DNA from 2 places in the Marinomonas vaga genome. Region 1 is predicted to be linked to the other one. Evidence: predicted binding sites of a transcription regulator. Region 1 holds the regulator's gene; the other holds the start of a gene.
The links. The regulator FliA, encoded in region 1, starts transcription of late flagellar genes. The targets are predictions, from matches to a motif close to CTAAAGTTNNNNNNNNNNCNGCCGATA.
Positions count from the first base shown of each region.

Region 2: flgM (flagellar biosynthesis anti-sigma factor FlgM) is a predicted target of FliA. The motif match lies at 2,369-2,395, and genes of this name have one in related genera.

Region 1 is NZ_AP043903.1:2,003,806-2,009,990, reverse strand. It holds gene ACZ5DR_RS09360 (chemotaxis protein CheA) at 1-2,350, opposite strand, end outside; gene ACZ5DR_RS09355 (protein phosphatase CheZ) at 2,366-3,166, opposite strand; gene ACZ5DR_RS09350 (chemotaxis response regulator CheY) at 3,175-3,555, opposite strand; gene ACZ5DR_RS09345 (RNA polymerase sigma factor FliA) at 3,613-4,356, opposite strand; gene flhF (flagellar biosynthesis protein FlhF) at 4,452-5,762, opposite strand; gene flhA (flagellar biosynthesis protein FlhA) at 5,892-6,185, opposite strand, start outside.
Region 2 is NZ_AP043903.1:1,815,005-1,821,189, reverse strand. It holds gene ACZ5DR_RS08410 (CheR family methyltransferase) at 1-532, opposite strand, end outside; gene ACZ5DR_RS08405 (chemotaxis protein CheV) at 569-1,501, opposite strand; gene flgA (flagellar basal body P-ring formation chaperone FlgA) at 1,629-2,321, shown strand; gene flgM (flagellar biosynthesis anti-sigma factor FlgM) at 2,432-2,749, shown strand; gene ACZ5DR_RS08390 (flagella synthesis protein FlgN) at 2,768-3,244, shown strand; tRNA gene ACZ5DR_RS08385 (tRNA-Arg) at 3,328-3,403, shown strand; gene ACZ5DR_RS08380 (methyl-accepting chemotaxis protein) at 3,522-4,829, opposite strand; gene ACZ5DR_RS08375 (LysR family transcriptional regulator) at 4,971-5,897, opposite strand; gene ACZ5DR_RS08370 (ABC transporter ATP-binding protein) at 5,888-6,185, opposite strand, start outside.

The sequences.
Region 1 (6,185 bases):
TCAGCATACTCGGTACATCAAGAATCAACGCAATACGCCCATCACCTGTGATGGTTGCGCCAGCCATACCCGGTGTACCTTGGAGCATTTTGCCTAGAGGTTTGATCACCACTTCTTCTTGACCTACTAGCTGGTCTACCACAAAACCCACTTCATTCATGCCCACTTGGACTACCACCACATGGGCTTCTTCTGGCTTCTCTTCGTAGGCCGCACCTTTAATTAACCAATCCTTAAGATGGAAAATAGGCAAGGTTTTACCGCGTATGACTACGACTTTCTGACCATCCACCACATTGGTTTTCTTAAGATTAAGGTGGAAAATTTCATTCACACTGACCAATGGGAAAGCAAACGCTTGATCGTTCAGCATCACCATCAGAGTTGGCATGATAGCCAATGTCAGTGGCACTTTAATACTGAAACGAGAGCCTTGACCCAATACGGATTTAATATCCAAGGTACCGTTGAGTTGAGAGATTTTCGTTTTAACAACGTCCATCCCAACACCACGACCCGACACGTCCGTAATTTCAACTTTGGTAGAGAACCCTGGCGCAAAAATCAGGTTGAACGCTTCATCATCAGATAGACGCTCTGCGGCGTCAGTGTCCATGATGCCTTTTTCGACAGCCTTACGGCGCAAGACATCAGCATCCATACCTGCACCATCATCATCGATAGACAGAAGGATATGATCACCTTCTTGCTCAGCAGATAAGATTACGTGACCTACCCTAGGCTTGCCTTTGCTTTCACGAACATCAGGCGCTTCAATACCGTGGTCAACCGAGTTACGCACCAAGTGGACCAATGGGTCTGCTAGGGCTTCCACTAGGTTTTTATCTAAATCGGTTTCTTCACCTCGAAGCTCTAAATTCACTTCTTTTTTGAGGTTACGAGCCAAGTCACGGACCACTCGAGGGAATCGACCAAATACCTTTTTAATAGGCTGCATACGGGTTTTCATGACCGCGTTCTGCAAATCACCTGTCACCACATCCAAGTTGGCAACGGCTTTGCCCATGGACTCATCGTCGCTTTGTAAGCCAAGACGAACAAGGCGGTTACGAACCAGTACCAGCTCGCCGACCATGTTCATGATGTCATCAAGGCGCTTGGTATCCACACGCACTGTGGTTTCTTGAACCACGGGCGAGTTAGCTTTGTCTTTAGGCTCCGCTTCTGGCTTTTCAGCCTTAGGCGTAACAGTCGGTTTTTTGGGTGCTGCTGGTTTTTTTGGAGCTGGCTTTTCTGGGGCTGGTTTTTCTGATGCTGGCTTCTTCGGCTCAGACTTAGGTGCCTCTTTGGCATTTTCAGCTGCAGCAGCTTTTGGCTCTTTCGCCTCAGGCGCTTGCCCCTTACCATGCAAGCTATCAAGCAGTTGTTCAAACTCGTCTTCGGTAATCAAGTCGGATTCAGCTGAGTCAGAGCTTGGTGCAGACTTATCTGCTTCGTCTTTACTCGTATCAGCTTTGGGTGCTTCAGCCTTTTCTGACTCATCCAAGCCAGGAGCACTGCCACCATGAAGCTGGTCTAATAACGCTTCAAATTCGTCTTCTGTAATTTCGTCTGAATCATCACCAGAGTTTGCTGCCGGTGCTTCAGTAGTCTCTTTCTTTGGCTCTTCTTTTGCCGTATCAGAAGCGGCACTGACCCCAGGGGCTCCTGCACCATGGAGCTGATCCAACAGAGCATCAAACTCGTCTTCCGATATTTCATCGGATTCTTGATCTGCGGCAGAGGAGGATTCGGACTCGCTATCATTCTCTGTATCGGAAGAACCTAGTGCGCTGAGCAGAGATTCAAACTCATCATCAGACAAGTCTTCAGGAGTTTGATCGTCTACGACGTCTTCTGCGACAGGTTCTTCAATCACAGGCTCATCATCAACAGCCTCTTCGACCTCTTCAGGTGTGTCGTCTTGTTCGTCGTCATTGGCCGCCAGTTCATCTGCACTGGGCGGTTTAGCATAATAACTCAGCGCTTCAATAAGCTGCGGATCTGCTCGCTCTGGTTCTCCGCCAGCGCGAACGGTTTCGAACATTTCATTGACAGCATCAAGGGCTTGTAGAACAACGTCCATCAGATCAGAGTCAACGGTACGCTGATGGTTACGTAGTACGTCAAACACGTTCTCTGCATAGTGACAGCAATCAACCAAAGCAGTTAACTGCAAGAACCCAGCACCACCCTTAACCGTATGGAACCCTCGGAAAATTGCATTCAACAAGGCATTGTCTTCTGGATTTTGCTCCAGATCTACCAATTGCTCTGAGAGCTGTTCCAGGATTTCTCCAGCTTCTACCAAAAAATCCTGTAGAATTTCTTCATCGACCTCGAAACTCATCCGCAGCAGCTCCTATTAAAAACCAAGACTTGAAAGAAGATCGTCTACTTCGTCTTGGTTATTCAGTACTTCAGGGTTGTCTTTCTTATTAATCGCTGGCCCATGACCACGATCATCATTATTTTCTTGGCTCTTTTCTTCGTGTTCCATGCCTGAAATGCTATCCACTCGACCAGCAACCGACACGAGATGCACCAAACGCTCTTCAACATCGCGAATCAAATCGTTCACTCGAGTGATCACTTGTCCGGTAAGATCCTGATAACCCTGTTCCAATAAAATGGTATTAAGATTTGTGTGTAGTGTGGTCGCGCTTTCATCGGTGTACTTAAGAAAGGCATCAATACGTTTGTACAAATCTCGAAACTCTTGGGGCGTTAAATCACGTTGAATCAAACGATTCCAGTCTTTGTGTAATTCACGGGCCTGATTCTGCAACTCGCTGGCAACAGGAACACTGCTATCAACCATGTCCATGGTCTTGTTAGCAGCTGAGCTGGTCATTTCAATAACATAGTTTAAGCGATCAGAAGCGTCCGTGATCTTAGACGTGGCTTCAGGGGAATCAACTGCGCCGCCGTTTTGCAACATCATTTCCATTGAGTCAATTTGGAAATCTCGAATCGCATCATGCAGGCTGCGGGTCAGGTAGCCCACTTCGTTGTAAAAGCTCTTGTGGCGGGCATCACTCAACTCTTGAATGATTTTGATCGCGCCACTGAAATCACCGACTTCAATTTTGTTAAGTAAATCTACTGCGCCATCTTTGACAACAGATTCGAATTCACCCAGCTTTGAATCGTTACGTTCAGACATGCAGACACCTACTTAGCAGAATCAATTCGTTCGAATATCTTCTCAATCTTTTCTTTTAACGCAACAGCGGTGAAAGGTTTCACCACGTAGCCATTTACCCCCGCTTGAGCGGCAGCAATGATCTGATCACGTTTGGCTTCAGCGGTTACCATTAGTACAGGAATCGTTTTGAGCTTGTCATCCGCACGCACAGCACGAAGCAGCTCAATCCCTGTCATTCCAGGCATGTTCCAGTCTGTTACCAAGAAGTCGATTGTGCCTGTCTGCAAAATTGGCAGAGCAGTCGTACCATCATCTGCTTCGACTGTATTGGTAAAGCCCAAATCCCTCAGCAGATTTTTGATGATACGTCTCATCGTTGAGAAATCATCAACAATCAGGATTTTCATATTTTTATCCAATGCAACCTCCACAACCCACAGGTAATGTCATAATTATCATAGCCTTTAATCTTGCCAATCACTCAGCCTAGCTCGCAGCCGCATAGCAGCTTGACTGTGAATCTGACTGACTCGTGATTCGCTGACACCAAGAACGGCACCAATTTCTTTTAAATTAAGCTCATCATTGTAGTAGAGCGATAACACTAGTTTTTCACGCTCTGGCAAACGATCAATCTCTTGTGCCAAATGACTCTGGAAGCCACTCTCTTCTACTAGATGATGAGGCTGGCCGGCATCACTATCAGACTCAATGTCTAATTCATGACCGCCATTTTCACTGTCTAACATTTCTTCGTAACTGAACAACTGGGTCGACATCGAGGAATGCACAATATCATGGTATTCGTCGATGCTTATTCCCATATGAGCAGCCACTTCTAAATCTGTTGCTTCGCGACCTGTCGCCGCTTCGATTTCGCGAATCGCGGTCGTGACAGCTCGACCATTTCGTCTTACTGAACGAGGCGCCCAATCGCTTTTACGCACCTCATCCATAATCGAACCACGAATCCTGATCCCAGCATAGGTTTCAAAGGATGCGCCTTTAGTCGATTCAAAACGTTTGTAGGCTTCAATCAACCCCATCATGCCCGCTTGCAGTAAATCGTCCACGTCTACATTGCTAGGTAAACGCGCTAACAAGTGGTAGGCAATTTTCTTTACCAAGTAGTCATACTGCTGCACGATCGAATCAATCGACAACGTTGCTTTCTTTGAGTATGTGCTGTAACCATCTTTGCGTTGCATACGATGCGCTATAACCTTGTGTCTGCCGCCTGTGAAGGCATGATCAAATGTACTATATAGTTATACATCACGCTCTGACAAATAACATAATTTTACTAACTCCCATACTTTAGTGACCCATATAGCTGGCCAAACTGCTCGGCGGTATATACAGCTCTACTGATTAAGTTATGGGCCCGCGCAGGTTCGATGTCATCAGGGATTCGCTGACCATCGGCCACGTACATGACGGGTAGTCCTTCCTCGATCACCACACTTATGGCTTCACCAAGGGAGGCTGACTCGTCCAGTTTACTCAAGACACAGCCATCAAGCTGCACTTGGGAATACACATCTACGACGGTTTTTAGTACTTGTCTTTGACTAGTACAAGGTAACACTAGCAGCTTTTTCAGATGGCCGCGGGCGCGCTTCATCATAGCGAGTTGACGCTCTAGGTTACGGTCGCGGGGATTCATACCTGCCGTATCCACTAGTACAAGGGAGTAATCTGAGTATTTGTCGAGCACTTCATTAAGGTCTGAATATTCATTTACCACTTCAACAGGCACGCCCAAAATCCGACCAAAAGTACGAAGCTGCTCATGGGCTGCGATACGGTAAGTATCAGTAGTCACCAGCGCAACACTCCCTGGACCGTGCTTTAAAACATATTGTGCGGCGATTTTACCAATGGAAGTGGTCTTGCCGACCCCTGTAGGCCCCATGAAAGCAATGCAGCCTCTAAAGGCATCACCGGAGTTTCTAACTGGGATGCAATCCGCAAGATACGATAAGGCTTTTTTCCAATCTTCCTCACGTCCGGTTAGCTGAAGATCAGAAGCAATTTTATCAATCACTCGTTCAGAGAGACCCAAGGTCACAAGTTGTTCTTGAAGCTTATTTCGCGGTGTCTTCGAGGTGCTTGGTCGAGGTGCAGCTTCTGTTGCCGTTTGGCTGCGCTCTAATAACTCACGTACTTGATGCAGCTCTTCTTCCATAGCACGAAGCTTTTCTTCGTCAGCCGTAGGCCGAGCATGGGTATGAGGCTTGACCGAAAGCGCTTCGTCGATAACAGGCTCTGGGTCATAAGGTGGCTGGTATGTGGGTTGACTAGGCGCCGGCGCTTCTTCAAAGACCTCGTAAGCATCACCTGAACGTTTGCGCCCAGCAGGCTCATTTGCCCCCTGAACATCCATATTGCGGGCCTGCTCAATACGCTCTTTGTAGGACTGGCTTGGTTGCGCTGATGCAGGCGGCTTTTCAGGTGCTCTATTACTTGAAGAAGGAGAAAAACTTGGCGGCACAGAACCATCATAATCAATGACAGTAACAATCTCGACTTCCCCTGATGGAAGCTTTTTATTGGACAAAATGACAGCGTCAGGCCCTACGGCGTCACGGATTTTCCGTATTGCCTTGTGCATATCAGGAGCTCGAAACCGCCTATACTGCATTTATATACCAGTCCTTTCAGTTTATTTTTGCATACAAATCCATAGCTTACCGGAAAGATTTTCATAAATATAGCGTGAAAATCAATGGTTTTCCTTGATTCATTGACCAATTACAGCGACAACCGTGACGCGCTTATGATCTGGCACTTCTTGATAGGAGAGAACTGACATATTCACTCCCCCGTAACGCATAAAACGGGCCAACATTGGACGAATAGGAGCAGACACAATCAAAATTGGTGCGTTACCCATAGCCTCTTGTTGTTCAGCATGCTCTTTAAAGGATTTTTGCAATTGCTCGGCCATTTGAGGCTCAAGAATAAGCGCCTCTTCATTCTTAACCCCAGACTGCTGGCTCTGCTGAACGGTTTGCATGAGCATTTTTTCCAGCTG
Region 2 (6,185 bases), 190 kb from region 1:
AGCGATTTTGCTTATCAGGGCTCAACCCTCGAGCAATGGCCAAACTGTCGTACTCACCTTGTTTTGCGTGCATCAAAATATTAGTACAAATGTCCGTAGCGACAATACGCTCCCCTGCTTTCAAAGCACTGGGTTTCATTTGCTTATATTCATCCAACACCATACTAATTGAGTAAGGTTCTTGGCCAGTAGAAGACGCTGCAGACCAGATACGTACAGGGCGCTGAGAGAACTCAGGCAACACCACATCCTTCAAAATCTTGAATGGATGCGTATCACGAAACCACAAGGTCTCGTTGGTCGTCATGGCGTTAATCACTTCTTCCCGAAGCTTCGCCGAACGCCCACCACGCTCCAATGCATCCACCAACATTTCAATTTTAGTGAATTTCTCACGCTCCAGTAGCTTACCTAAGCGACTGGCCACCAAATACTGCTTATTTTCGCTTAATGAAATACCGCTCTCTTTCTGCAAGTATTTGCGAAATCGATCGTACCCGCCGGGAGAAATCGTATTCGTACTGCTCTGCATCCAGACTCCTTAGTGCACAAGCAAATTCAACTAAACTTAAGCTTCAGCCTGTGCTTCAACCGTTTCGATTGCAATACGTGCAAGTTCATCCGGCTGGAACTTCGCCAAGAAACCATCTGCACCAACCTTCTTAACCATTGCTTCGTTAAACACACCACTCAAAGAGGTATGCAGCAAGATAAACAAGTCTTGCAGACGACTGTCATTACGGATAGCAGTGGTCAAAGTGTAGCCATCCATTTCCGGCATCTCGATATCAGAAATGACCATGGAAAACTCACGGGTAATATCCACACCATCAGCGACCATGCCTTGCAAATAATCCAAGGCTTCTTTGCCATCACACAACACCGTTGTAGCAAAGCCTACATCTTCCATACAACGCTTGATCTGCTTACGAGCCACAGAGGAATCGTCTACAATCAAGATATGATGGTTCTGGGCGTTAGTTTGAACATCATCCGTTACGATACCCGCAGTGATGTTTTGACGAGTCGGAGCCACCTCAGAAAGGATCTGCTCTACATCGATGATTTCAACCATCTCTTTGTCTACCTGACATACGGCAGTCAAATAGTTGTCATTGGATAAGCCTTTTGGTGGCGGCTGAATATCGCTCCAATTCATGTTAACGATACGCTCTACACCACGGACCAAAAACCCTTGAATGCGGCGGTTGTATTCCGTAATGATGACAAAGCAGTGCTCAATGTTCTCAATAGGGCTCGCTCCCGTCGCCAACCCCAAATCCAAAATAGGAATCGTGCCACCACGAATGTGAGCAACCCCGCGTACGACTGGACTACTGTGTGGCATAGTGGTCAGCTTGGGACATTGCAGAACTTCTTTTACCTTGAAAACGTTGATACCGTAAATCTGCTTGCCGTTCAGTCGGAATAGCAATAGCTCAAGACGGTTCTCTCCAACGAGTTGAGTACGCTGATTTACACTCTCGAGAACTCCGGCCATACACGCCTCCTCAAATTATGCGCTCTATTAAAAGGGAGAAACCCTATTGTTATGAAAATCTCTCTCCAAATGATAGAGTGATTTTTGTTTTTTTACTAACCCAAGTCCACATCTCTGGAGATTTACGATGGGTCGAGTCAAGCTTTTGACCATCTTACTCTTTTTTATTTCTACTGGGAGTCATGCGTCACAAATAGAAACGCAAATCCAACACTTCATCAAAAACGAAGAATACCCGCGCCTACAATCCATTTATCCGGACGCTCGCATCAGCATTGAACTACAAAACCAAGTGGCTTTAAATTACCTACCTGATTGCTCACCGGAGCAAATCACCATAGAAAATCAACGTCCAGAAGCCACCCGTAGAACCACCTACGCCATCAGCTGCGAGGAACCTTTCTGGAAGTCTTACGTACCGGTGGAGCAACATATCTTCATTCAAGGCATTAAAGCCATCACCCCCATCTCCCGTGGAGAGCGCATCACTAAAAGTAACACAGATATAGGCGAAATCGACTTATCCACTTTGCGAGGTCACCTATATACCGACACTAACCCGCCCTACGGCCTGATTGCCTCACGCAACATTCGTATCAATAGCTTCATCACCGACCAACTTACTGACAAGCCAAACTTAGTAAAAAAAGGCAGTAGCGTGCTCATAACCGCTAAAAGTGGCGGCATTATTGTGAAAATGAATGGCACCGCGTTAGAAGATGGCGTACAAGGCCAACAAATACGTGTAGAAAACACCAGTTCTGGTCGAATTGTGTACGGAAAAGTTGTCAGCGACAGCGAGGTTTTAGTAAACTATTGATCGTATAAGCGACTTGCTCAATTCAGTTAAAAAACTCGAACTTTTTATTAAAGTTTTGCTGTGCTTAACCGATAACTGGGTTAGCGGACTAATTTCTGGAGGCAAGCAACATGGCAATTAACTTAAATGGAGTCGGTACTCAACCGTCTCTAACCACCAAAAACGAACGAGTTTCCAAAGACGAAGCGAACGCTTCTTCTAATGCGTCTACTTCATCTGTAGACAGCAAAGAAACCCTAGCGGAAGACACAGTGCAACTTAGCAGTGTGGCTCAATCTCTGCAATCTAAAGGATCTGACTCCGAGAGTTCAGCCATCGACATGGACAAAGTAGAGCAAATCAAACAAGCCATTGCTGCAGGCGAGTACAAAATCGATACTGAGAAGCTTGCTGGCAACATGATGTCTATGGACGCCCTGTTTAGCTAATATTAGCGACTGGCCCCCATGATCCCGCTTGCCCCGCTGTTTGTACAAATGAAAGAAAGCCTCGAGCAACTGCTTGAGGTTTTGTCACGTGAGCGCTCCGCCCTTGCAACCGCCACAGCAGATGACATCCTGCAACTTGCCGCAGAAAAAAAATCCCTACTCGACACCATCGAATCCGCTAACCAAAAACGCGCTAAAATGCTAATCAAATTCGGTGTGGTAGAAGCCAAAGCTCCAGACTTTGTCTTCAAAGATTGGCTGGCCCAACAACCCGCCACCATGGACGACGTCAAACAAATGGCCGACGCCTGCAACGAGCTTCTTGAGCAATGTAAAAAAGAAAACTTCACTAACGCCCGCATACTCAGCACCCTGCAAAAGCGCAATAAAGTGATGTTTGAAACACTCCAAGGCCACAGCCGCAAAAACAAAGTCTACACCGCCAGCGGCAACACACGCCCAGTGAGTAGCAAGCACACCTTAGGCCGCGCTTAACAAACCCATAACTGCTTATAAATCAGCCACATATCTAGCTTATCTTGGCGACACCAAGAGAATTCAGTATACTAGCCGCCAGTGTCTCCATAGGTAAACGGGATATACCTGCCGCCTCCTAAGCGGCTATTCCAGGTTCGAGTCCTGGTGGAGACGCCACAGTTTTTTAAAGCCGCTTCGACGAGCGGCTTATTTATTTCTCGCAAGCACCGTCAGCATTTGCAATAAGACACTACTCAAAGAGAGCTTCAGACCGCTTAAACCATAAAATTAAAGATTAGGATGGTTTCATGGCCTCTACCATTTGTACGAACTGCTCAACTCCTTGACGCACTTCTTCAAGACCATTGGAAACATTGTTGATGCTTTCTTGCCCGTGCATAGCAATCCCTGACACGGATGCCAGCTCTTGGTCTATGTTATTGATCAATTCATGGTTGCGCTCCACAACCCGAGAGATCTCAGCAGTTGCCTCTGCCGTGTTGCTGGCAAGCTTACGGACTTCGTCCGCCACAACCGAGAAGCCCCGCCCAGCGTCACCCGCACGAGCCGCTTCAATGGCCGCATTAAGCGCCAGCAAATTCGTCTGATCCGCAATCGAATGAATGGTCACCACCATGTCAGAAATACTTTTCGACTGTTCTTTTAACTCTTCTCCAATCTCGGATGCATGTCCTACTTGAGCCGCAATTCGGTGAGAGGTATTAACAGCCTCATTGAGTACCTGTACTGCGTTAGTGGTGATTTGACTGGTTTGTTCTGATGTCGCTGCGGCCATATCAACCGCCGTCATAGCAATGCTCACTCGAGACGTGATGTCAGAGGCAAATTTGATGATTTTATAGACCTTACCCGTCTCATCTAAAATGGGATTATAAGTGGCCTCCAGCCAAATCACCTTGCCATCACTGTTTACCCGTTTAAAACGTCCAGACGAAAGCTTGCCATCTGCCAATGACTCCCAAAACCTTGGGTTCTCTTTATAAAAAGCATCGTCACAAAACATACGGTGGTGTTTGCCAACCACATCCGATTGACTGTATCCCATAACGGCAAGGAAGTTTTGATTAGCATTAATAACAGTGCCATCCGGCAGAAACTCAATCACCGCTTGGGAGCGGTCTAACGCATCTAGAATGGCATCCTTAGACTCAAGGTTTCGTTGTCTGGCGGTCACATCATGACAAATCTTAATGACCTCAAACACCGCCCCTTGTTCATCTTTAACAGGAAAGTAAGCCGCCTCTAGGATCAACAAAGTGCCATCCTTCTTAACCCGAGTAAAGGTATCTCTAAAGGAATGCCCTTGAGCAAGATCGGCCCAAAATTCACTATAAGCTTCTGACTTAACCAAGGACTCTTGGCAAAAGATTCGATGGTGCTGACCAACCACCTCTTCTAAAGCATACCCCACCGTTTCTAAAAACAGCTTATTTGCTTCGAGGATCACACCGTTTGGATCAAATCGTATGAAAGCGGCATTGGACTTAATCGCATCCAACTCGCTTTTCAGCTTAAATAGCGCATGCTCGCTATCGGTTTTTTGTTGTTGTGTTGATGTCTGTATACGTGAACCAAAAAACATCTTACCCCCTCAGGCTATTCCGCGATTTGACGTCCATGAATCACTTTAATGAGCATAGAGTATGGGTCACATTCCTGCACAACATTAGGTAGAGAGCTGTTATTTTTGGTTGTTTTTTGTACCTACGCTTCTTGTTATCAATTAACGCCGCAAATGCTCATCCTGCATTTTTTGCCAGAACTGTTGTAAATTTGGGTTGGCGTTGTGACGTGCTCGGTAGAGGCGGATTTCTAGGGGAACATTCCAGTTCACTTCTCCCGCTAAGGCAAGGCTGCCGAAGCTGAGGGAGTCATTCACCAGTCGCTTAGGCAGCCAGCCAATCCCAAAGCCTTCTTTCACCATGGCTTTGATGCTGGCCGCATGGATATTGCTGGTCAAGATCTGTAGCTGAGGAACGTCATGCTGGCGTTGTAAATGGTGCTGCACCGCTGGTGCAAGGAAGGTGGCATCGTCGTAAGCGATGTACGGAATAGGCTGCTTGCGGGTGCCGGGCAGTTCAAACAGAGGCTGCTGTTGCTCGTTGGTGGCAACACAGGGCACTAGGATCTCACGATCAATGGTAACGTACTCAAAATGCTCTTCGTCCAGTTCGTTTAAAAAGCCAATGGCTGGATGCCAAAAGCACAGCATCAGGTCACTCTCTGTACCGGTCATGGCATTGATAAAGTCAGCCCCTGCCCAAGCGCTGGATTTCATGTTCACATCAATGCTGATGCCCAAGCGCTGGCACAGTGGCTCCACAAAATCCCGATAATAGCCGAGGAACAATGACTGGGTCGTGATGAAGCGAATCTGGGATTGCTCCTGCTCTTTGATTTCCAAGCAACGAGCTTTGGCATCTCTAAGTTGACGGGTGATCATCTCCGCACTTTGCAAAAAGATCTCTCCCGCCGGAGTCAGTGACAAAGGCAAGGTGTTGCGGTCGATCAGGGTGACCTTCATCTCTTCTTCGAGCAGCTTTATTCGGCGACTAAAAGTAGGCTGAGTGACATTTTGTTCGTCTGCCGCACGGGAGAAATGGCGCGTTTTGGCCAAGGCGATGAAGTCTTCTAACCATCTTATTTCCATGGTCGCCCCTCCTCTACCGCATGGCAAGCCACGGAGCTGCCATCTGGTTGCAACTGCAACACAGGAATCTGCTCATAACAGCGTTGATTCGCTAACGGGCAACGGGCGCAGAAGCTACAACCCATAGGTTTCTCAAGGGGCGTTGGGACTTCACCAGTCAAGTGAATGGGCTCAATGGATAAATCATCTAACCGCGGAATAGAGGACAATAGCGCTCGTGTGTAAGGGTGCTTAGGGGCCTGGAACAAGGCTTCACGGCTTGCCACTTCACAGATTCGGCCAAGGTAC